Regions from separate parts of the Xanthobacter aminoxidans genome, predicted to be linked through region 2. Evidence: riboswitches for the same ligand, from Rfam matches in the RefSeq annotation. Region 2 holds a riboswitch; each other region holds the start of a gene.
The links. Region 2 has a riboswitch for cobalamin ahead of V5F74_RS14995 (energy-coupling factor ABC transporter permease). Riboswitches for the same ligand answer to the same signal wherever they lie in the genome.
Positions count from the first base shown of each region.

Region 1 (4,922 bases), 740 kb from region 2:
CATGCCGCTCGACAGGCCGCCGATGATGGCCACCGCGAACGCCTTCAGCCCCAGCACCGCGCCCATGGTGGCGCCGGTGAGGGTGACGGGGGCGATGAGCACGCCGGCGAAGGCGGCGGTCATGGAGGACAGGGCGTAGGAGAAGGTGATGACGCGCCGCGTGTCGATGCCCATCAGGCCCGCCGCGTCGCGGTCATTGGCGGTGGCTACCACGGCCTTGCCGAAGATGGACCGCCGGTTGAAGATTTCCACCGCCAGCATGATGGCGAGCGCGCCGATGACGATGGCGATCTCCATGGGCTGGATGCGCACCGGCCCGATGGTGAGCGCCGCCTCGGGCAGCGGGGAGGGGAAGCGCAAAGCGTCGCGGCCCCAGATGTTCTCGGCGAGATTGCGGAAGATGATGCCCAGCGCGATGGTCGCCATGATCCAGCCGGCTTCCGACTTCGCCTTCACCGCCTGCCGCACGCCGAGCCATTCCACCACCGCGCCCTGCGCGAGGCCGAAGGCGAAGACGATGGGCAGCATGAGCAGGTAGGCCCACAGGGTGCCGAGCGCCTGCCCGATGAGGAAATTGATGGTGGTGAGGCCCACCAGCGCCCCCAGCATCAGGGCCTCGCCCTGGCCGAAGTTCAGGGTTTTCGAGGTGGCGAAGGTGAGCTGGTAGCTGAAGGCGATGACGCCGTAGATCATGCCTACGGCGATGCCGCTCACGATGAGCTGCGACAGGACGTTCATGACGGTCTCCGGAAGGGGGCGCGGCCCCCGCGTCGGGGCAGGGTTCCGGGCGAACCGGCCGCCGCGCTCTATGGCGCGGCGATCCGAATGGTGTGGGCGAAGGGGCGGGTCGTTGGGGAAGGCGGCTGACATTGCTCACCGCTGCCGGCCCCATCACCGCCGTCATGCCCCGGCTTGTCCGGGGCATCCACTTCGCAGCTGGGCCGGCATTAACGGCTCAGGCGCTACTCCCGGTCGCCCCGTGGATCCCCCGGACAAGCCGGGGGATGACGGTGATCGAGTGTCGGGTCGCGCGCTCGAACGCCAGCCCTCAGCCTCAGTTCTTGGGCTTCACACGCACCGCCTTGTCGCCGGCGATGTCTTCGGGATGGGCGGCGACGACGCGGCCGTCCTTGACGAGGCCGAACACCGGGATGTTGGCGGTGATGGCTTCGTGGTCGGTGGCGGAGAAGGGCTTGTCGTAGACGGTGACGACGCCCTCGACCTTGGTGTTGAGGTTTTCCAGCGCGTCGCGGACCTTGCGGCCGTCGGTGGAGCCGGCCTGCTTGATGGCGGCGGCGAGCAGCAGCACCGAATCATAGCCCTGCGCGGCCGAGACCGGCGAAGGCATGCGGTCGATCTTGTAGGCCGCCTGATAGGCCTCGATGAACGCCTTGCGCTTGGGGGTGTCGGGCAGCTGGATGAAGGTCTGCGGCATCATCGCGCCGTTGCCGTTGGCACCGGCGGTGTCGATGAAGTTGGCCATGGAGAGCGTCCACGAGCCGATCATCGGCACCTTCCAGCCGAGCTTGGCCATGCCGTTGGCGATCTGCGCCAGCTCGGGGCCGATGGCGTAGGTCAGCACCACGTCGGCGCCGGCTTCCTTGGCGCGCAGCAGCTGCGCGGTCATGTCGGTGTCGCCGATGTTGAACTTCTCTTCGGCAACCGGCTTCACGCCCATGGTGGCGAGGGCCTTCACCAGATCGGCGCGGCCGAGCTGGCCGTAATTGGTCGAGTCGGCGAGGATGGCCGGCTTCTTGAAGCCCTGCCGCTTCACCGCTTCCTCGGCGATCATGGCGCTCTGGATGGCGTCGTTGGCGGAGGTGCGGAAGATGTAGTTGTTCTTGTTGTCCGGCGGCACGAACTGCTTGGAGATCAGGGTGCCGGTGGCCACGTTGTTGATCACCGGGATCTCGGCTTCCTGATAGAAGCGCTGGGAGGCGAGGGCGACGCCGGTGTTGATGTAGCCGAGGGTGGCGACGACGCCTTCCTTGTTGATCAGCTCCTGGGCGATCTGCACGCCCACCTCGTTCTTGGCCTCGTCATCGCGTTCGATGAGCTGCAGCGGACGGCCGAGCACGCCGCCGGCCTTGTTCACCTCTTCCACGGCGAGCTTCACGCCGTCGCGCATGCTGACGCCCATGGAGGACGAGCCGCCGGTGAAGGGGCCGGTCAGGCCGATTTTGATGGGGTCGGCGGCGTAAGCTGCACCGGAAAAGGCAAGCCCGAAAACGGCAACGCCTGCGGCCAAAGCCGCGACCATGCTCCTCAGTCGCATCTTCTACTCCCTGTGTTCCCGATTATTCGGTTATTATACTTTTGTAGTACCCGCCCGCTCGGTGGCGGGGCGGCTCTCAATCGTTTAAGCGAATTGCGCGGGGCGCGCCACCATAACCTAGCGGAATGTCGGGTGCGGCCTTTGCTGCTGCCGTTTTTGCAGGCAGCCGCACGCTCGCGATACGGGTCGCCGGTGATTTCGGACCACGCATTCTTGAAGCAATGAGCAAGATGTGATCGGGCGATACGCCTCCCGGCGCGGTCTTTCCGCAGTTGCGTTCAGGTTTTTGCATCTGCGAAGGTGCCGTTGACGCAGGGGGCGACCGCCGCCTATGGTCGCGGTGACGGTTCCCGCAAGGGATCAAAAGGGAACGCGGTGCTCCGGCCTTGCCGGAAATGCCGTGGCTGCCCCCGCAACTGTAAGCGGCGAGTCCTCTGCCATCAGCCACTGGGTCGCGAGACCTGGGAAGGCGGCAGTCTGGGCGATGACCCGCGAGCCAGGAGACCTGCCGTCAGCCGTGGTCACGCGCGAGCACGTCGGGCGGGGTTCTCCTGATGGCGGTTTTTCCGGGCCCGATATGGCCGGGGATGCCTCGTTCGCGGTGACGGACCACCCGTGCCGTCGAGTGCCTTCATGTCTTCCGCCGTCCCGTCCCGATCCCGCCGCGCACTGCCGGCCGCGGCCCTGCTCACGCTCGCCTGTGTTCCGCTTGCCTGTGTTTCGCCCGCGCTCGCCCAGACGGCGGACGACCAGAATGCCGGCGATCTGCCCGAACTGGTGGTGAGCGCCACCGGCATTCCCACGCCCGAGACCGAGGTGGCGAGTTCCGTCAGCATCGTCACCGAGCAGGACATCGCCCGCAACCAGCAGCGTACCCTGCCGGACGTGCTGCAATCGCTGCCCGGCCTCAACGTGGTGCAGACGGGCGGGCCGGGCGGCACAACCTCGGTGTTCATCCGCGGCACCAATTCCAACCATGTGAAGGTGCTGATCGACGGCATCGACGCCGGAAATCCCGCCGCCACCAACGGCGCGTTCGATTTCGGCAAGTTGCTCGCCTCCGATCTCGAACGGGTGGAGGTGCTGCGCGGCCCGCAGTCCGGCCTCTACGGCTCGGATGCTATCGGCGGCGTCATCTCCATCACCACCAAGAAGGGGGAGGGGCCGCCCAAGGTGTCCGCCTATGCGGAGGGCGGCGCGCTCGGCACCTTCAACCAGTATGCGAGCCTCACCGGCGCCACCGAGAAGCTGGCCTATTCGTTCAACGTCACCCACTTCTCGTCCACCGAGATCCCGGTGACGCCGCAGAACATCGTGCCCCCCTTCTGGCCGCGCAATCCCAACGCCTATGACAACTGGACCTATTCCACCCGGCTCGACTGGCAGGCCACCGAAACCTTCGCGGTGAATTTCGTCGCCCGCTACATCGACACCAGCCTCGCCTTCACGCCGGACGTCTTCCCCCCGCCCACCTATGCCGGCATCCCGGCGGCGCTGCGCTCCACCGCCTATACGGGGATGTTCTTCACCAAGGGGGAGGGCGTGTGGACCGCGCTGGACGGCGCTCTCGTCACCTCCTTCGGCGCGAGCGAGCTGACCACGTCGAACCCCACCGTGGGGCCGAACCCGAGCGTGAACGGCACCTATGACGGCGACCGGCAGGTCTATTACGTGCGCTCCAACTATCTGATGGCGCCGGGCCAGAACCTGCTGGTGGGCGCCGAGCGGCGGAACGAGTCCATCACCTCCTCCACCGCCTACACCAATGTGGACGCCGCCACCGGCGACACGGGCGTCTATGCCGAGTACCAGGGCAACGTCTGGAACCGGCTCTTCTTCGCCGCCAACGTGCGCTACGACGCCGACGACAGTTTCGGCGACCACACCACCTTCCGCCTCGCCCCGGCGCTGCTGTTCGACGAGACGGGCACCAAGCTGAAGGCGAGCTACGGCACCGGCTTCAAGGCGCCCACCCTCTACCAGCTCTACGCGCCCTACTATGGCAATGTGAACCTCCAGCCGGAGGAGAGCGAAGGCTGGGATGCGGGCTTCGAGCAGAAGGCGTTCGGCGAGCGCGTGCTGTTCGGGGTCACGTACTTCCACAACAACATCACCAATCTCATCAGCTACGATCCGGTGACGTTCCAGAACGTCAACATCTCCAGCGCCGTGACCCAGGGCGTGGAGGCGTTCGTGGCGGTGAAGGTGACGGACCGCATCGATGCGCGGGTGGACTACACCTACACCGACGTGGTGGGCTATGTGCCGCCGGGCCAGCCCTTCGGCGCCGCCTGCGCGCCCATCAACGCCACCTCCTGCTATCCCCTGCGCCGGCCCAACAACAAGGTGAGCCTGACGCTGGGCTGGCGGCCGACCGACGAACTCGATCTGGCGGCGAGCCTCGTCTATGCCTCCTCCTGGTGGGACATCGTGCGCCTCACGTCGAACTACATCGACCAGCCCGGCTATACCGTGGTGAATCTGGCGGCCAACTACCGGCTGAATACCGTCACCACCGTGTTCGGGCGCATCGACAATCTGTTCAACCAGACCTACGAGAACCCCAACGGCTTCCTCGCCCCCGGCTTCGGTGCCTATGGCGGAGTGAAGCTCACCTGGTGAGGTTTGGTTGGTGAGGTTTGATTGG
Region 1 covers NZ_JBAFUS010000002.1:523,116-528,037, forward strand. Annotated here, with positions in the region: gene V5F74_RS11430 (branched-chain amino acid ABC transporter permease) at 1-738, opposite strand, end outside; gene V5F74_RS11435 (ABC transporter substrate-binding protein) at 1,055-2,275, opposite strand; cobalamin riboswitch at 2,604-2,802, shown strand; gene V5F74_RS11440 (TonB-dependent receptor plug domain-containing protein) at 2,909-4,897, shown strand.
Region 1: another riboswitch for cobalamin. It lies ahead of V5F74_RS11440 (TonB-dependent receptor plug domain-containing protein); the one in region 2 lies ahead of V5F74_RS14995 (energy-coupling factor ABC transporter permease).

Region 2 (4,922 bases):
TATCGGCGGGCTTATCGGCGCCGCCTTCATGCTGGCCATCGGCGGCGCCATGATCTCGGAAGCCCTGCCGGACCTTCTCGACCGGGCGCTGGCCGAGCCGCTCCAGATGAAGGTCAACGCCGCACTCGCCGCCTACTTCGATCGCTACGAGCAGCTCATCGGCGTTCGGACCCGCAAGTCCGGCAATGTCGCCCATGTGGAGATCACGGTGGGCTTTGCGCCCGGGCGCACCATCGCCGACGTCAGCTCGGTGACGCAGGGCCTGCGCCAGACACTGACCGCCGCCATACCCGACGCCGACGTGGTGGTCATCGCCGCGCCCTACGATCCGGACGCGCGAACGGCCTAGAGCATCTGCATTTTCACGCGAACCGGCATCCACTTCGCTTGAAAGTGCTTCAGAGCATCTCCAGCCCCACCTTGCGGCGCGGCGGGGGAAAGGCCTTGTCGATGGCGGCGAGGTCTTCGGCGTCCAGCACCAGATCGCGCGCGGCGGCATTCATCTCCACATGCTCGACGCGGCTCGCCTTGGGGATGGCGATGACGTCCCCGCTGCGCATCACCCAGGCGAGCGCCACCTGGAACGGGTCCACGCCGTGCTTCTTCGCCACGGCGCCCAGCGCCCCGCCACGCGGCAGGCGGGCCTGCTCGATGGGGCTGTAGGCCATGACCGGGATGCGCGCGGCCCGCATTTCCGGGAACAGGTCGAATTCCGGCCCGCGGCGGCCCGGGTTGTAGAGCACCTGGTTGGCAGCGCAGGCAGTGCCACCCTTGGTCGCGAGCAGTTCCTCCATGTCGTCCGTGTCGAGGTTGCTCACGCCCCAGAGGCGGATCTTGCCGGCTTTCTGGAGCGCCTCGAAGCCGGCGATGGTCTCGGACAGGGGATGGTTGCCGCGCCAGTGGAGGAGATAAAGGTCGATCACGTCGGTCTTCATCCGCTTCAGGCTGCGCTCGCAGGCGGCGGCGACGCCGGTCCGGCTGGCGTTGTGGGGATAGACCTTGCTGACGAGGAACACCTCGTCCCGACGCCCGGCAATGGCCTCCCCCACCACCTCCTCGGCACCGCCGTCGGCATACATCTCCGCCGTATCGATCAGGGTGAGGCCGAGGTCGATGCCGCGCTGCAAGGCCTTCGCCTCGGCGGAGCGGGCGGTGGAACGCTCGCCCATGTACCAGGTGCCCTGGCCGAGGGCGGGCACGGTCTCGCCATTGGGAAGGGTCACGGTCTTGGTCATGGGCGGTTCCTCGGGCTTCGTTCCGCTGGCTGGTCGCGGGCGACCATAACGGCTGCTTCAGGCAGGTCCAGAGCCGGCCTGCGGCAGGGAGACGCTGCGTAGATTCACGCGCTTGACCCCTTCTGCCGCGTTGCACACAAGCGGAGCATGGGCATCGGTTTGGGATTCAAGGGCTTGCGGGTGGCGGCTGCAGCACTTTTCGTGCTGGCGCAGCTGACGCTCGGGTTTGCCCATCAGCCTGTCGCCCTGCCCTCCTCCGAAGCACCGGTCGATCTTGCGGCCTATGCGCTGCCGGACGGCACGCTGCCGGACCTCTGCCTCAATGGCGCAGACACCGGAACGGTTCTCAAGGCCCATCCCTGCGACGCCTGTGTTCTGACCTCGGCGCCCGGCCTTGCCGTGGAGCCGCAACCCGCGCTCGCGGCGCCCGATGGCCGGCGCATCGCGCACCTCCCCGCGCGCTGCGAACGCCGGCCGGCCGAGCAAGCCCGCGGCGCCCAGGCGCGTGGCCCTCCCGTGACGTGACCCAAAGCTGAACCGGCGCGGGAGCCTCCCGACGCCTCCGGTCCCTGCCGCCCATGCGGCCCTTCGGGTTTTCGTTCATGTCAGACACGCAATCTCACGCGTCTTCGGAGGCGCTCGCGCGCGCCCGCGCCGCCATGTCGGCGGAATTCGGCACCGTCACCCGCACCGCGTTCGATCCGGCGCGCGGCGCGCCGCGGCGGCTCTATCACACCAACGGCTTCAACCCACCCCGCCCCATCGAGGCGGCGGCGCGGCGTGGCTGGTCCGGGCGTTGCCCGGCCTGCGGCGAAGGTGCCCTGTTCGGGCGCTGGATGCAGGTTTCGGACTCCTGCGCGCACTGCGGCGAGGCGCTGGGCCATGCCCGCGTGACCAATGCCGTGCCGGTCCTGGCAATCCCGCTGGCACTGCTGGCCGGATCACTGGTGGGCGGCATTCTGGAGCTTATCAGCGAGCTCCCGCTGGCGCTCGAGCTTGCGGCCAGCGAACTGGTGGCGGTGGCGGCCGCCTTCCATGTGCTGCCCCACGCCAAGGGCCTCGCCGTTGGCCTTGCCTGGGCGAACCATGTGGGCGGCTTCGATCCGCTCCGCCATCTGGTGCCGGACCCGGAAGCCCCAGCCGCCCTGCCCCCACAGGTCGAAGCCCCCTGAAACGCAGAACGCCGGCGGGAGCACCGCCGGCGTTCTGTTATCCGAGGGTTGCGGGCGCGATCAGGCCGCGTCGTAGAGCCGGCGCTCCAGCAGCGGGTTGCCGCCCTTGAAGGCGCCATGCAGCGCCTTCGCGGCCGCAAGCACCGCAAGGTCCACCAGCGGCTCGACGATGATGACGAGCATGTAGGCGCCACCAAAGGTCGCCACCGAGGCGATGTTCTCGGATGCGAAGCCCTGGCCATAGACGGCCCAGAACGCCACCCAGCCGACGATGCCGGCCTGATAGGTGGTGGAGAGCGCGAGCGCCTGCCCGTACTTCAGTTCCACATAGGGCGTGCCCGGCGCCACGATGCGGCGCGCGACGGCGGCGACGCCGAACAGCGGCACCAGCAGGGTCGTCACGTTCATCCCGTACTGGGGCAGGTCGAACGGCGCGAAGAACAGGCCCTGGACGAGCAGGCCGAAGGCGAGGCCAAGCGCCGCCGGAGCCGCGCCGAACATCAGGAACAGGGTCGAGCCGAGAATGAGGTGCACTTCCGAGACGCCCACCGGATAGTGCGGCAGCACCTCGAAGAAGCTGAACACCAGCGCGGTGGTGGCGAGGGTGCGGCCGGCCAGCGAGAGGACGCCGCGCTCGCGCGCCGCCTCATAGGCAAGCTTCAGGGCATAGCCGCCGGCGGCGGCCGCCGTGACATAGCTGAGGCCGATCTTGGCCCCGTCCACGAGTCCGGGTTCGATATGCATGCTGGTCTCCGTTGCCGTCTCACCCGACGGCCCGAGGGTTATCATCATGCGATCGGCCGGTCTCCTGACTCGCGGGTCTACGCTCACCCCCGCCTTCCCGGCCGGCCCTAGGGGCTGTGGCCAGTGGCATACTGGAAGATCGCTCGCCGCTCACAGTCGCGGGGGCGGTTGGGGCTTCGGGCCACCCCGGCGGATTTACGCGCAGGTTCAGGCCCTACCCCATTCCCGTTTCACTCCGGATGCCGTGGCAACCGGAGCACCGTTCGCACGTGCAGCAGGCACCGAACACCTCCGCGCTGTCAAGCGATCCCGGAGGCGAAACGCGCCGGTACCTTCCGGACCGGCGCATCGTGCGCGTGTGTTTCCCGCCTCAGTGGCCGGGATGGGCGCTGCCGGAGGCGCCGAGGCCCTCCACCGTGAACTTCACGGGCACGCTGCCGGCCTTCTCGAAGGTCAGCGTGCCGTCCACAGAGGTGCCCTCCTTGAGCGGGGACTTCAGGTCCATGAACATGATGTGGTAGCCGCCCGGCTTCAGCTCGACGCTGCCGCCGGCCGGGATGGTGAGACCGTCCGGGATGGGCCGCATCACCATGACGCCGTCCTTCATGGCCATCTCGTGGATCTCGACCCGGCCGGCGAACGGCACGGTGGCGGAGATGAGGCGGTCGGGCGCAGCGCCGGTGTTCTTCACCACCAGATAGCCGGCGGCGACGCTGGCGCCGCCCGGCGTCGCACGCGACCAGGGATGGTCGATCTGCAGCGAGCCGGCCTTGTAGTCGTGCGCCACGGCAGCGCCCGTCAGGGCGACGGTGGCGACGGCAGCGGCCATCACGGCACGGCGGGCGAGATGGAAAATGGACATGGGTGCTCCTTGGTTGCGCCAATGGGGCTTCTGCCCCATGGCGGGATGAACCTGCTGGTTGGACTTGATGAGCCGCCCGCCACCCGAGCCGGACACGCAATGGCGTGGCCGCGCAGGCGGGGCAGATTCGGCCTTCGAAGGCGTCAGGGGTCAGGCGCCGAGGGGAGGACCCTGCGAGGACCGCGGCTCGCGGCGGTCGCGACCACTTCCCTCTGCGACGGCAACGGCTGCCCGCTCGGAAATCGCGGGGGTCGCGACAGGACGTCCGGCGTCGGCGGCAACCGGGAGGATCGGCGCCAGAGAATGGAAGGCGCAGAGGGCGCAGCAGACGGAATGGTCTGCCTGCGGCGACTCCGGGGTGTTGTCCGGAACTCCGGTGCTGCGGGCGCACAGGGCACTGCCGCCGGGCGCGCTGGCCATGGCCGTGCCGGCGGAGCGCTCGAGCGCGATGCCCGCGACGAACAACTGCAGCACGAAGGCATAGGCAAGCCAGACGCAAAACGCGCCGCGCCCCCACCCTGCCTCACGCCACCTCGCCACCCGCTGCTCCCGGACCTCGATCACCGGCCGGCATGTTAACCGCCCGGCGGAGAAAGTCATCCGGTGCCGCCGCCCTCAGAAGTGGACGGCGAAGCGCGCCATGCCGCGCTGGGACAGGAAATCCTGGCCGACATTAAGGCCGTACTCCACCTTGATCTCCAGATTGTCGCGGGTAACGGCCTGCAATCCGAGGTCGAGATTGCCCAGCACGTCGGGCAGCGGCGTGGAGGTGACAAAGTTGCCGGCAGACAGCGGCGCCCACAGGAAGCGCGCCGTCGTCTGCCAGGCATCGTTGGAGGCGAAGGACGCGCCGAGGGTCATGTAGGGCCGCAGCACCACCCCATCCGGCAGGTCCATCCGGCCGCCGAA
Region 2 covers NZ_JBAFUS010000002.1:1,266,266-1,271,187, forward strand. Annotated here, with positions in the region: gene V5F74_RS14975 (cation transporter) at 1-349, shown strand, start outside; gene V5F74_RS14980 (aldo/keto reductase) at 399-1,235, opposite strand; gene V5F74_RS14985 (hypothetical protein) at 1,383-1,760, shown strand; gene V5F74_RS14990 (DUF983 domain-containing protein) at 1,838-2,407, shown strand; gene V5F74_RS14995 (energy-coupling factor ABC transporter permease) at 2,468-3,151, opposite strand; cobalamin riboswitch at 3,189-3,430, opposite strand; gene V5F74_RS15000 (copper chaperone PCu(A)C) at 3,522-4,013, opposite strand; gene V5F74_RS15005 (hypothetical protein) at 4,164-4,613, opposite strand; gene V5F74_RS15010 (hypothetical protein) at 4,629-4,922, opposite strand, start outside.

Region 3 (4,922 bases), 1.3 Mb from region 2:
CTGATGAAGAAGACCTTTGTCGGCGTGCGGCTCAAGCGGCTGCGGGAAGAGCGGGGCCTGACCCAGCTGGCGCTCGCCCAGGCCCTCGGGCTCTCTGCGAGCTACCTCAACCAGCTGGAGAAGAACCAGCGTCCGCTCACGGTGCCGGTGCTGCTGAAGATCAACGAGATCTTCGGCGTGGACGTGCAGCTCTTCTCCGAGGGAGAGGAGGGGCGCCTCGTGGCAGACCTGCGCGAAGTCTTCACGGATCCGCTCACGAGCGAGCATGTGAGCCTTGCCGAACTGAAGGAAGTGGCCTCCGCCATGCCGGCTCTGGGCCGTGCGGTTGTCGCGCTCAATCGACGCCTGCGGCATGCGGTGGAGCGGGCGGATGCCATGGCGGGAGAACTCGGCCTCGGCTCTGGGGGCATGGCGATGCCGGCGGCTCTTATGCCTTATGAGCAGGTGCGTGATTTCTTCTACGCCCGTCACAATTATTTCGCCGAGCTGGACGACGCGGCCGAACGACTGGCGCAGGCGAGACAGCTCATCCCCGGCGACATGGCCGAGGGCCTCGCGCGGTATATGGACATGCGTCATGGCGTGCGGATCGAGCGCGCCGAAGACGAGGCGGCACAGCGCCGCTTTCTGCCCGGTGAACGGGTCCTGCGCCTATCCCGCCGGCTCGACGATGGTCAGCGGGCGTTCCAGATCGCCACCCAGCTTGCTTTCCTGGAGCAGGGCGCGCTGATTGAACGCCTTGCCGAAGAGGCATCGGCGGGCGTGAAGGAAACCCGAGCGCTCACACGGATCGGCCTTGCCAATTACTTCGCCGGCGCATTGCTGATGCCGTACCGCGTCTTCGTCGCCGCGGCGGAGCAGGAGCGTTATGACATCGAGCGTCTCGGCGCACGGTTCGGCGTCGGCTTCGAGACGATCTGCCATCGTCTTAGTTCGCTGCAGCGCCCGGGAGCGACGGGCGTGCCCTTCTTCTTCATTCGGGTGGATCGGGCGGGAAATATTTCGAAGCGGCAGTCGGCGACCGATTTCCATTTCTCCCGGGTGGGTGGCACCTGCCCGTTGTGGAACGTCTACGAGGCATTCGCCCAACCCGGAAGGATTCTCACCCAGGTGGCGCAGATGCCCGACGGACGCACCTATCTGTGGATCGCTCGTACGGTGCATCACTCCGCCGGCGGCTATGGTGATCCGGGGAAGACCTTCGCCATCGGCCTCGGATGCGACATCCGCCACGCCGGACGGCTGGTTTACTCCAAAGGCCTCGCTCTGGATGATCCCAGCGCGGCCATTCCCATCGGTGCAGGATGCAAGGTGTGCGAGCGGCCGTCATGCCCGCAGCGTGCCTTCCCGCTGATCGGCCGCCTTCTGACGGTGGATGAGAATAGGAGTGTCTTCACGCCCTACTCCGAGGGGTGACAGGGCGAGGGATATTCTGACCTCCAGCACCCGATCACACCGATGGTTGGGCCCTATCCGGTTGAAGAATCGGGTTCCTTGCGTGTGACCGCTCCTGTTCCCCATCGGTCATCGATGGAGCGCAAACATCGCAGGCTGACAGGGCCATCGGGTTCGGGCGCGCGGCGGCGGCGGTCTGCCGCGCGCCAATTTCTCCGGGGTCTGGTGGCCCGGTGACGTCTTTGTTCGCGGGACCAACCCGTGGACAAGGTCCGTTGAGGCGAGGCATCATGGATGCCGGTGACCTTGTATTTCATGAGCCGATCGGGCACCCGATGCGCGTCAGCCTGGAGCCCATGCGCGACATGATACGGCGCCCGGGAAATCTGCGGCCGCACGCGAGAGTAGATCGCGTGGGAGAGCGTGCCAATCTTCGGCACGACGGCCGCCGGTGGGCATTGCGAGGGGTCAAACAGGCTGCGGGAAAATCCCCGTAGGTCGCACCTCCGCCGTCAGGTCCGTCCGTGCGGGAGGGGACTCCGCAGGCGCAAAGTATTGACATTGCCGCCGCAATAGCCACTAAATCTGGTGGTCACGGTCTCTCGACTCGCAAGATCGAGAGCTAAGAGGGAAGCCGGTCCAAAGCCGGCGCTGCCCCCGCAACTGTAAGCGGCGAGTTCTTGTTCACCCATGTCACTGAGGCCCCATGGCCTTGGGAAGACGGACAAGAATGATGACCCGCGAGCCAGGAGACCTGCCGCGACACCAGTACGTCCACGGGCGGGGTGTCCCGGTGAGGCGCTTGCTGCGGGTGGCGTGCGCCTCCCCCTGTTTCGGCATGCGTCCGCCTGCTCTCCGTCCCCACATTCATCGGGGATGATGATGCCAGCGACCGCCGAACGCCATGCCAATGGCAGCTACAGATTTTCCATGCCGGCCCCTGATGTTGAAGCGGTCGCCAGCGCGCCCGGCTATCAGCTCATCCGCCGCAATGGGGCGGTCACGCCGTTCGATGCCGCCAAGATCGCGGTGGCCCTGACCAAGGCGTTCCTGGCCGTGGAGGGACAGTCGGCTGCCGCGTCCCGCCGCATCCACGACATTGTGGCGGGGCTGACCGACCAGATCGTGGCGAACCTCACCCGGCGTCCCGACGTCGGACGCACCTTCCATATCGAGGATGTGCAGGACCAGGTGGAACTGGCCCTCATGCGCGGAGAGCATCACAAGGTCGCCCGCGCCTATGTGCTCTATCGCGAGGCGCGGGCGCGGGAACGCGCGAAGGCCCTCGCCGTGGTGCATCCGGGCGGTGATGCCGCCGCCGTGCTGCATGTGAGAACCGCCGACGGCGCATTGGTGCCGCTGGATGCCGCCCGCCTTTCGACCGTCATCGGCGAGGCCTGCGCCGGGCTCGACGGCGTCTCGGCCGTGGCAGTGCTGAACGAGGCGCGACGCAACCTCTATGACGGCATCTCGCTGGATGAACTGGCGCAGGCGCCCATCCTGGCGGCGCGCACGCTGGTGGAGACCGAGCCGAACTATTCCAAGGTCAGCGCGCGCCTCCTGCTGGACAAGCTGCGCCGCGAGGCCCTGAGCTTCGTCGCCGGTCGGCCGGAACAGGCGACGCAGGCCGAGATGGCGGAGCGCTACGGCGATTATCTCGGCGCCTATGTGAGGACCGGCATCGCCAATGACCTGCTCGATCCCGAGCTCGGTCGCTTCAACCTTTCCCGGCTGGCTGCCGCCCTCAAGCCGGAGCGGGACCTCGCCTTCGACTATCTGGGCTTTCAGACGCTCTACGACCGCTATTTCCTGCATGTGCGCGGTACGCGCTTCGAGCTGCCGCAGGCCTTTTTCATGCGCGTCGCCATGGGCCTGGCCTTGCGCGAGATCGACCGGGAGGCGCGGGCGATCGAATTCTACGATCTCCTCTCCTCCTTCGACTTCATGGCCTCCACGCCGACTTTGTTCAATGCTGGGACGCTGCGCGCCCAGCTCTCCTCCTGCTTCCTCACCACGGTGGCGGATGACCTGGACGGCATCTTCAAGGCGGTGAAGGACAATGCGCTGCTCGCCAAATATTCCGGCGGCCTCGGCAATGACTGGACCCGGGTGCGCGGCCTCGGAGCCCACATCAAGGGTACCAATGGCGAGAGCCAGGGCGTGGTGCCTTTCCTGAAGGTGGCGAATGACACCGCCATCGCGGTGAATCAGGGCGGCAAGCGCAAGGGCGCGGTCTGCGCCTATCTGGAGACCTGGCATGTGGACATCGAGGACTTCCTCGATCTGCGCAAGAACACCGGCGACGAGCGCCGCCGCACCCATGACATGAACACCGCCAACTGGGTGCCGGACCTGTTCATGGAGCGGGTGGAAGAGGACGGCCCGTGGACCCTGTTCTCCCCCGATGAGGCGCCCGATCTCCACGACCTTTACGGCCCCGCATTCAAGGCCGCCTATCTCGCCTATGAAGCGCGGGCCGCGCGGGGGGAAATGAAGGTCTTCAAGCAGGTGCGGGCGCTCGATCTGTGGCGGCGCATGCTGACCATGCTGTTCGAGACCGGCCATCCCTGGATCACCTTCAAGGATCCGTGCAATATCCGCTCGCCCCAGCAGCACGTGGGCGTGGTGCATTCCTCCAATCTCTGCACGGAAATCACGCTGAACACCTCGGATGACGAGGTGGCGGTCTGCAACCTCGGCTCGGTCAACCTGTTCTCCCATATCGCCGATGGCCGCCTGGACATGGAGAAGCTGGCGCGCACGGTGCGCATCGCCATGCGGATGCTGGACAACGTCATCGACATCAATTTCTACACTATCCCCGAGGCGCGCCGATCCAACCTCCGGCATCGTCCCGTCGGCCTCGGCATCATGGGCTTCCAGGATGCGCTTCAGGCGCTTCGCCTTCCCTACGGCTCGGACGCGGCGGTGCGTTTCGCGGATGAGAGCATGGAGGCAATCTCCTTCCATGCCATCTCCGCCTCGGTGGATCTCGCTGCCGAGCGCGGGCGCTATCCGAGCTTTGCGGGCTCGCTCTGGTCGCAGGGCATCCTGCCCATTGACTCCCTCGAACGGCTCGCCGAGGCGCGCGGCGGTGCGGATTTCGACCGGTCCCGGACACTCGACTGGGACAGCCTGCGCCAGCGGGTGGTTGCCACCGGCATGCGCAATTCCAACTGCATGGCCATCGCGCCCACGGCCACCATCTCGAACATCTGCGGTGTCAGCCAGTCGATCGAGCCGGCGTATCAGAACCTCTATGTCAAATCGAACATGTCGGGCGACTTCACCGTGGTGAACGCCGCTCTCGTCCATGACCTGAAGGCGCGCGGACTCTGGGACGAGGTGATGGTTTCAGACCTCAAATATTTCGACGGGAGCCTGGGCGAAATCGCCCGGATTCCGGACGACCTGAAGGACCTCTACGCCACGGCCTTCGAGATCGACCCGGCCTGGCTCGTGGAGGCGGCCGAGCGCCGGCAGAAATGGATCGATCAGGCCCAGTCCCTCAACCTCTACATTGCGAG
Region 3 covers NZ_JBAFUS010000002.1:4,620-9,541, forward strand. Annotated here, with positions in the region: gene V5F74_RS08995 (short-chain fatty acyl-CoA regulator family protein) at 4-1,416, shown strand; cobalamin riboswitch at 1,974-2,171, shown strand; gene V5F74_RS09000 (ribonucleoside-diphosphate reductase subunit alpha) at 2,326-4,922, shown strand, end outside.
Region 3: another riboswitch for cobalamin. It lies ahead of V5F74_RS09000 (ribonucleoside-diphosphate reductase subunit alpha); the one in region 2 lies ahead of V5F74_RS14995 (energy-coupling factor ABC transporter permease).

Region 4 (4,922 bases), on a different contig from region 2:
AGCGGAAGGCGCCATCGACGACATCCGCATCGTCCTCCGGAGCGCGCCAGGCGGCGGTGACGGCGGCCTGCGCGGCCTCCGGCAGGGTGGCGAAGAGGCCCCGGTAGGTGTCCAGCGTCAGCGCCGGTTCGGGCTGGAACGCGGCAAGGAGCGCCTTTGCATCGTCGGGCACGGGGCCGGCGCCGTAGCCGGCCGCCGCGAGCGTCCCAAGCATCCGCCGCGCGCTCTCGGGCACGTCGAGGCCCACCGCATAGCCGGCGCGGCCTTCCGCGCCGGGATAGTCCGGCAGGATCAGCGCCAGCCTCCGCTCCGCGCGGGGCGTGGCGGCGAGGCGCACCAGCGCCGCCGCGCGATCGGCCACATGGGCCACCGCCTCCGGCTCGGGCCGGTTGATGGCGGCGGTGAAGGCGAGGTCGGCGTCGGGCGGGGCGAAATCCTTGAAGGAGAGGGCGCCGGCCAGCACGCGCCCGTCCAACTCCGGCAGCACCACGTGCATGGCGAGGTCCGCCGCCGAGAAGCCGCGTGGGCTCCCCGCCCACGCCTCCCGCGCCGTGGTGGCGGGCGCCGCCTGTAGCACCGGCGGGCCGCCTTCCGGGAACAGCTCGGCCGCATCGCCGGCCGCGAAGGCGGTGGTGGTGAGGAGGATGGCGGGGTCCAGCGCCGCCGTCGCCGCCCGCACGGCCGCGCGGGCCTCCGGCGCCTTGAGGCTGGGGACGAACAGGCAATGGGCGGCGATGCCCCGCGCTTCCAGCGCTACAGCCAGCGCATCCACGGCGGCGGTGTCGGCGGCGAGCCATTGGGAGCGGTAGAAGAGGATGAGCGCGTTCGGCCGCCCCTCCCCTTCCCTGCCCTTGTCCCGCCCACGCACCTCCTCCAGCGTCGCGAGGCCGGCGCCGGGGCGGTGGAAGGCGGTGGCCGGCACGGGGTGCGGCACGGGGATGGCATGGGGCGCGGGAAAGCCCGCCGCCTCGCCCATGGCGGCGAGCAGGGCCGCCATGTTCGCCGGCCCACCCGCACGGAAATAGCCGAGCCAGCGGGCGAGCGTATCCTGCGGCAGCGTGGAGAGGGCGGCGAGGCGCGGGTCGTCCTGGTCCTCGCCGGGCAGCAGCGCAAGGGCGATGCCACGGGCGCGGGCCGTGGCGGCCAATTGCTCGGCGCCGTAACGCCACCAATCCAGCCCGCCGAGCTGGCGCACCAGCACCACCTTCGCCTTGGCCGCGATCTTCTCCACCCACAGGTCCACGGACATGGGGTGGCGCAGATCCTTCAGCCGCGCGAGGCGCAGGCTAGGCACCGCACCGCCGCGCGCCCGCCAGGCGGCGGCGAGGGCGATGAGATCGCTGTCGGTGAAGGAGAGGGCCACCATGTCGCCGGGCGGCTGGGCGAGGTCGACCGGCTCGGCCAACTCCTCCATGCTCGTCGATGTGGTGGCGAGGATGTGCATGGGCTAGCCGAGGATGGCCTGTTCCACCGCCGCGCGGTCGAAGCCCTTGAGGCCGATGACCACCAGCGCCCCGCGCCGCGCCTCGCCCGCGCCCCACGCGCGATCGAAATGGTGCGACACGCGCGGGCCGACGCCCTGCACCAGCAGGCGCAGCGGCTTGCCTTCCACAGCGGCGAAGCCCTTCACGCGCAGCACGTCCGGCGTCTCCGCCGCCTTCACCACGCGGGCGGCCAGCGCGGCGGGATCGGCGATCTCGGGCAAGGCGAGGACGATGCTCTCGAACTCGTCGTGGTCGTGGTCTTCCTCGTCGTCGTGATGGGTGCGGCGGGTGTCGATCAGGTCTTCCGCGCCGACGCCGAGGCCGAGCAGCACGGCCAGATCCACCTTGCCGCCGGAGGATCGCACCAGCTTCACCGCGCGCGGCAGGGCGCCGGCCACCGCCTTCTCGGCGGCGATGAATCCGGCCGCATCGAGCAGATCGGACTTGGAGAGGATGACGAGATCGGCACAGGCGATCTGGTCCTCGAACACTTCTTCCACGGGATCGTCATGGTCGAGGCTTTCGTCCCCGGCCCGCTGCGCGTCCAGCGCGGCGAGATCAGGGGCGACGCGGCCTTCCGCCAGCGCCGGGCCGTCCACCACCGCGATCACGCCGTCCACCGTCACCCGGCCCTTGATGGCCGGCCACTGGAAGGCCTGCACCAGCGGCTTCGGCAGCGCGAGGCCGGAGGTCTCGATGAGGATATGATCCACCTTCGGCGCGCGGGCGAGGATCTGGTCCAGCGCCGGCACGAAATCATCCGCCACGGTGCAGCACAGGCAGCCGTTGGCCAGTTCCACGATGGAGCCCTCGTCGCAGCTCTCGATGCCGCAGCCCTTCAGGATCTCGCCGTCGATGCCCACGTCGCCAAACTCGTTGACGATCACCGCGAGGCGCTTGCCGCCGGCATTCTCCAGCACATGGCGGATCAGCGTCGTCTTTCCGGCACCGAGGAAGCCGGTGACGATGGTGCAGGGCACGCGGGCGAGGGAGGTCATCGGGTCTCCTTGGGGAAAAGCGGGGGAATGCGCGCGACCATGCCGCGCTTGAGAGCATCCGGCCGGCCGCGCCAGGGCATCAGGCCGTCTGGCGAGCCTGCGAGAAGCGCGGCGCCGGTGAGAAGGTCAGCGGCGCTGTCGGGGGAGAGGTCGCCGAACACATAGGTCCAGCCATCGCGGCGAACCATGGCGGCGGAGAGCGCGCGCTTGCAATTGGCGAGACAGGAAACGCCTTCGACCGCGACGCCTTCCACCGCGACGCCTTCGGGGAGGGATGCGGCGCAGGCGGAGGCGAGGAGGCGGGCGCCGTCACGCTGGGCGTCGGGTGGGGCGTCATTGCCGGGGGCGCGGCAGGTGGTGCAGATGAGGAGGGTGACGGCGGGGGCGGTTTCGCGCGCGGCTTCTGGCGCAGCTTGGGGCGCGCAGCCGGCTTCCGCGCTGTCGCCGCCCGGCTCGGGTGCTGTGCTGTCGGGAATCGCGCCGCGCTCCACCGAAACGTCCACGGGTGCGAGCGCCCGCGCGCACGGGCTCGAAGGGACGCAATACCGGAGCACCCCGCCCGGCGCGGACCTCGTCGAAGGCAGGTCTCCTGGCTCGCGGTTCACCGCCCCCGCCGCCTTCCCGGATTGCTCCAGTGGCGTCTGGCAGGGGCTCACCGCCGACAGTTGCGGGGGCAGCCGCGGCATTGGGGGGTCTCCCCGCACCGCATTCCCTTTTACGCCCGTGTGGGACCACGGGACCTTCGACGCCGCCACTAAAGGCAGTGGCGGGCGGGATTGTCAAATGAGGGCGTAGAACCCCGGACCAGCGACGGCGAAGCCGGAGCGCCGAGCCGGGGCCCAGCGCAAGGCACCGCCGCAGGCGCTTCAATATCCGGCGGTCTCGGGCTTTGCCCGCTGCGCGGAGGCTCCTTGCGCTGGCCCCCGGCTCTCCTTCCACTCCGCTGCGCTGCGTTGCAGTCGGCCGGGGCGCCCTACCCCTCGATGCGGTCGAAATCGGCGATGCCGCGGGTGGCGGCGCGGATTTCGTCGAGCAGCTTCAGGCGGTTCTCGCGCAGCGCGGGATCGGCGTCGTTCACCGTCACGGCGTCGAAGAAGGCATCCACCGGCTGGCGCAGGTCCGACAGCGCGGTCATGGCGGCCTCGAAATCCTCGGCCGCGACGGCCCTGGAGACGCGGGCCTTCACGTCCTCGATGGCGGCGGCGAGGTGCTCCTCGGCCGGCTCCTTGAGCAGCGCGGCGGAGGTGGGGCCGGCGAAGGCGCGGCCGTCCTTCTTCTCCTCGATGCGCAGGATGTTCACCGCGCGGCGATAGCCGGCGAGCAGGTTCCTGCCATCCTCGGTGGCGAGGAAGGCGGCCAGCGCCTCCACGCGGCGGACGACGAGGAGGAGGTCGTCCTGCCCTTCGAGGGCGAAGACGGCATCGACGAGATCGTGACGGGCGCCGCGGTCGCGGAGGTAGACTTTCAGGCGGTCGGCGAAGAAGGCGAGGAGGTCGGCGCTCTGAAATGAGAGGAGGTCTGCAATCGTTCGGGGATTTGAAGGACCGCTCACTTGATAGATCGGACGTTCGTTGTCTATTTCGCCCTCAGAAACGATTCCTAGATAAAGCTCTTTGTTTGAGGGAGTGGAACGGATGATAGAGATGGCCTCGGACATAGGCGGCAATGTCCCTCCCATAATTTCATCCGGCCAAATCATCTCCATCGCATCGCCCAAACCGACTCTTGAAAAAATCGCCTTGTACCCAGCGTTCTCAGCTCGTTTTACGTAGGTTTGAGTTCGAAAAGCTCGAGCCTGGAATTCAACCGCATCAACCAACCTCAACCGAATCCCATTCTCCAGCACAATCCTAATCACCCCCAGCGCCGCCCGCCGCAGCGCATAGGGGTCCTTGCTCCCGGTCGGCTTCTCATCGATCGCCCAGAAGCCCACCAGCGTGTCGATCTTGTCCGCCAGCGCCACGGCCACGGAGACCGGCGCGGTCGGCACACGGTCGTTCGGACCCTGCGGCTTGTAGTGCTCCTCGCAGGCGGCGGCGACCTCAGCCGGCAGGTTCTCGCCCTGCGCGTAATAGCGGCCCATGAGGCCCTGAAGCTCGGGGAATTCGCCCACCACCTCGGTGAGCAAATCCGCCTTCGCCACCAGCGCGGCCTCCTCGGCCAGCGCCACCGGCGCACCCACCTTGGGGGCCAGCTCCTTGGCGAGGCGGACGATGCGCTCAATGCGCTCGGCCTGGGAGCCCAGCTTCTCGTGGAAGGTGATGGACTGGAACTTGGGCATGCGGCTGGCGAGGCCGTTCAGCCGGTCCGTGTCCCAGAAGAATTTCGCGTCCGACAGCCGGGCGCGGATGACCCGCTCGTTGCCGGCGACGATGGCCGCGCCGCCGTCCGAGGCGACGAGGTTGGAGATGAGGATGAAGCGGTTGGCGAGGCGCCCGGT
Region 4 covers NZ_JBAFUS010000001.1:1,060,230-1,065,151, forward strand. Annotated here, with positions in the region: gene cobN (cobaltochelatase subunit CobN) at 1-1,444, opposite strand, end outside; gene cobW (cobalamin biosynthesis protein CobW) at 1,448-2,482, opposite strand; gene V5F74_RS04840 (DUF1636 family protein) at 2,479-2,847, opposite strand; cobalamin riboswitch at 3,045-3,241, opposite strand; gene glyS (glycine--tRNA ligase subunit beta) at 3,456-4,922, opposite strand, start outside.
Region 4: another riboswitch for cobalamin. It lies ahead of V5F74_RS04840 (DUF1636 family protein); the one in region 2 lies ahead of V5F74_RS14995 (energy-coupling factor ABC transporter permease).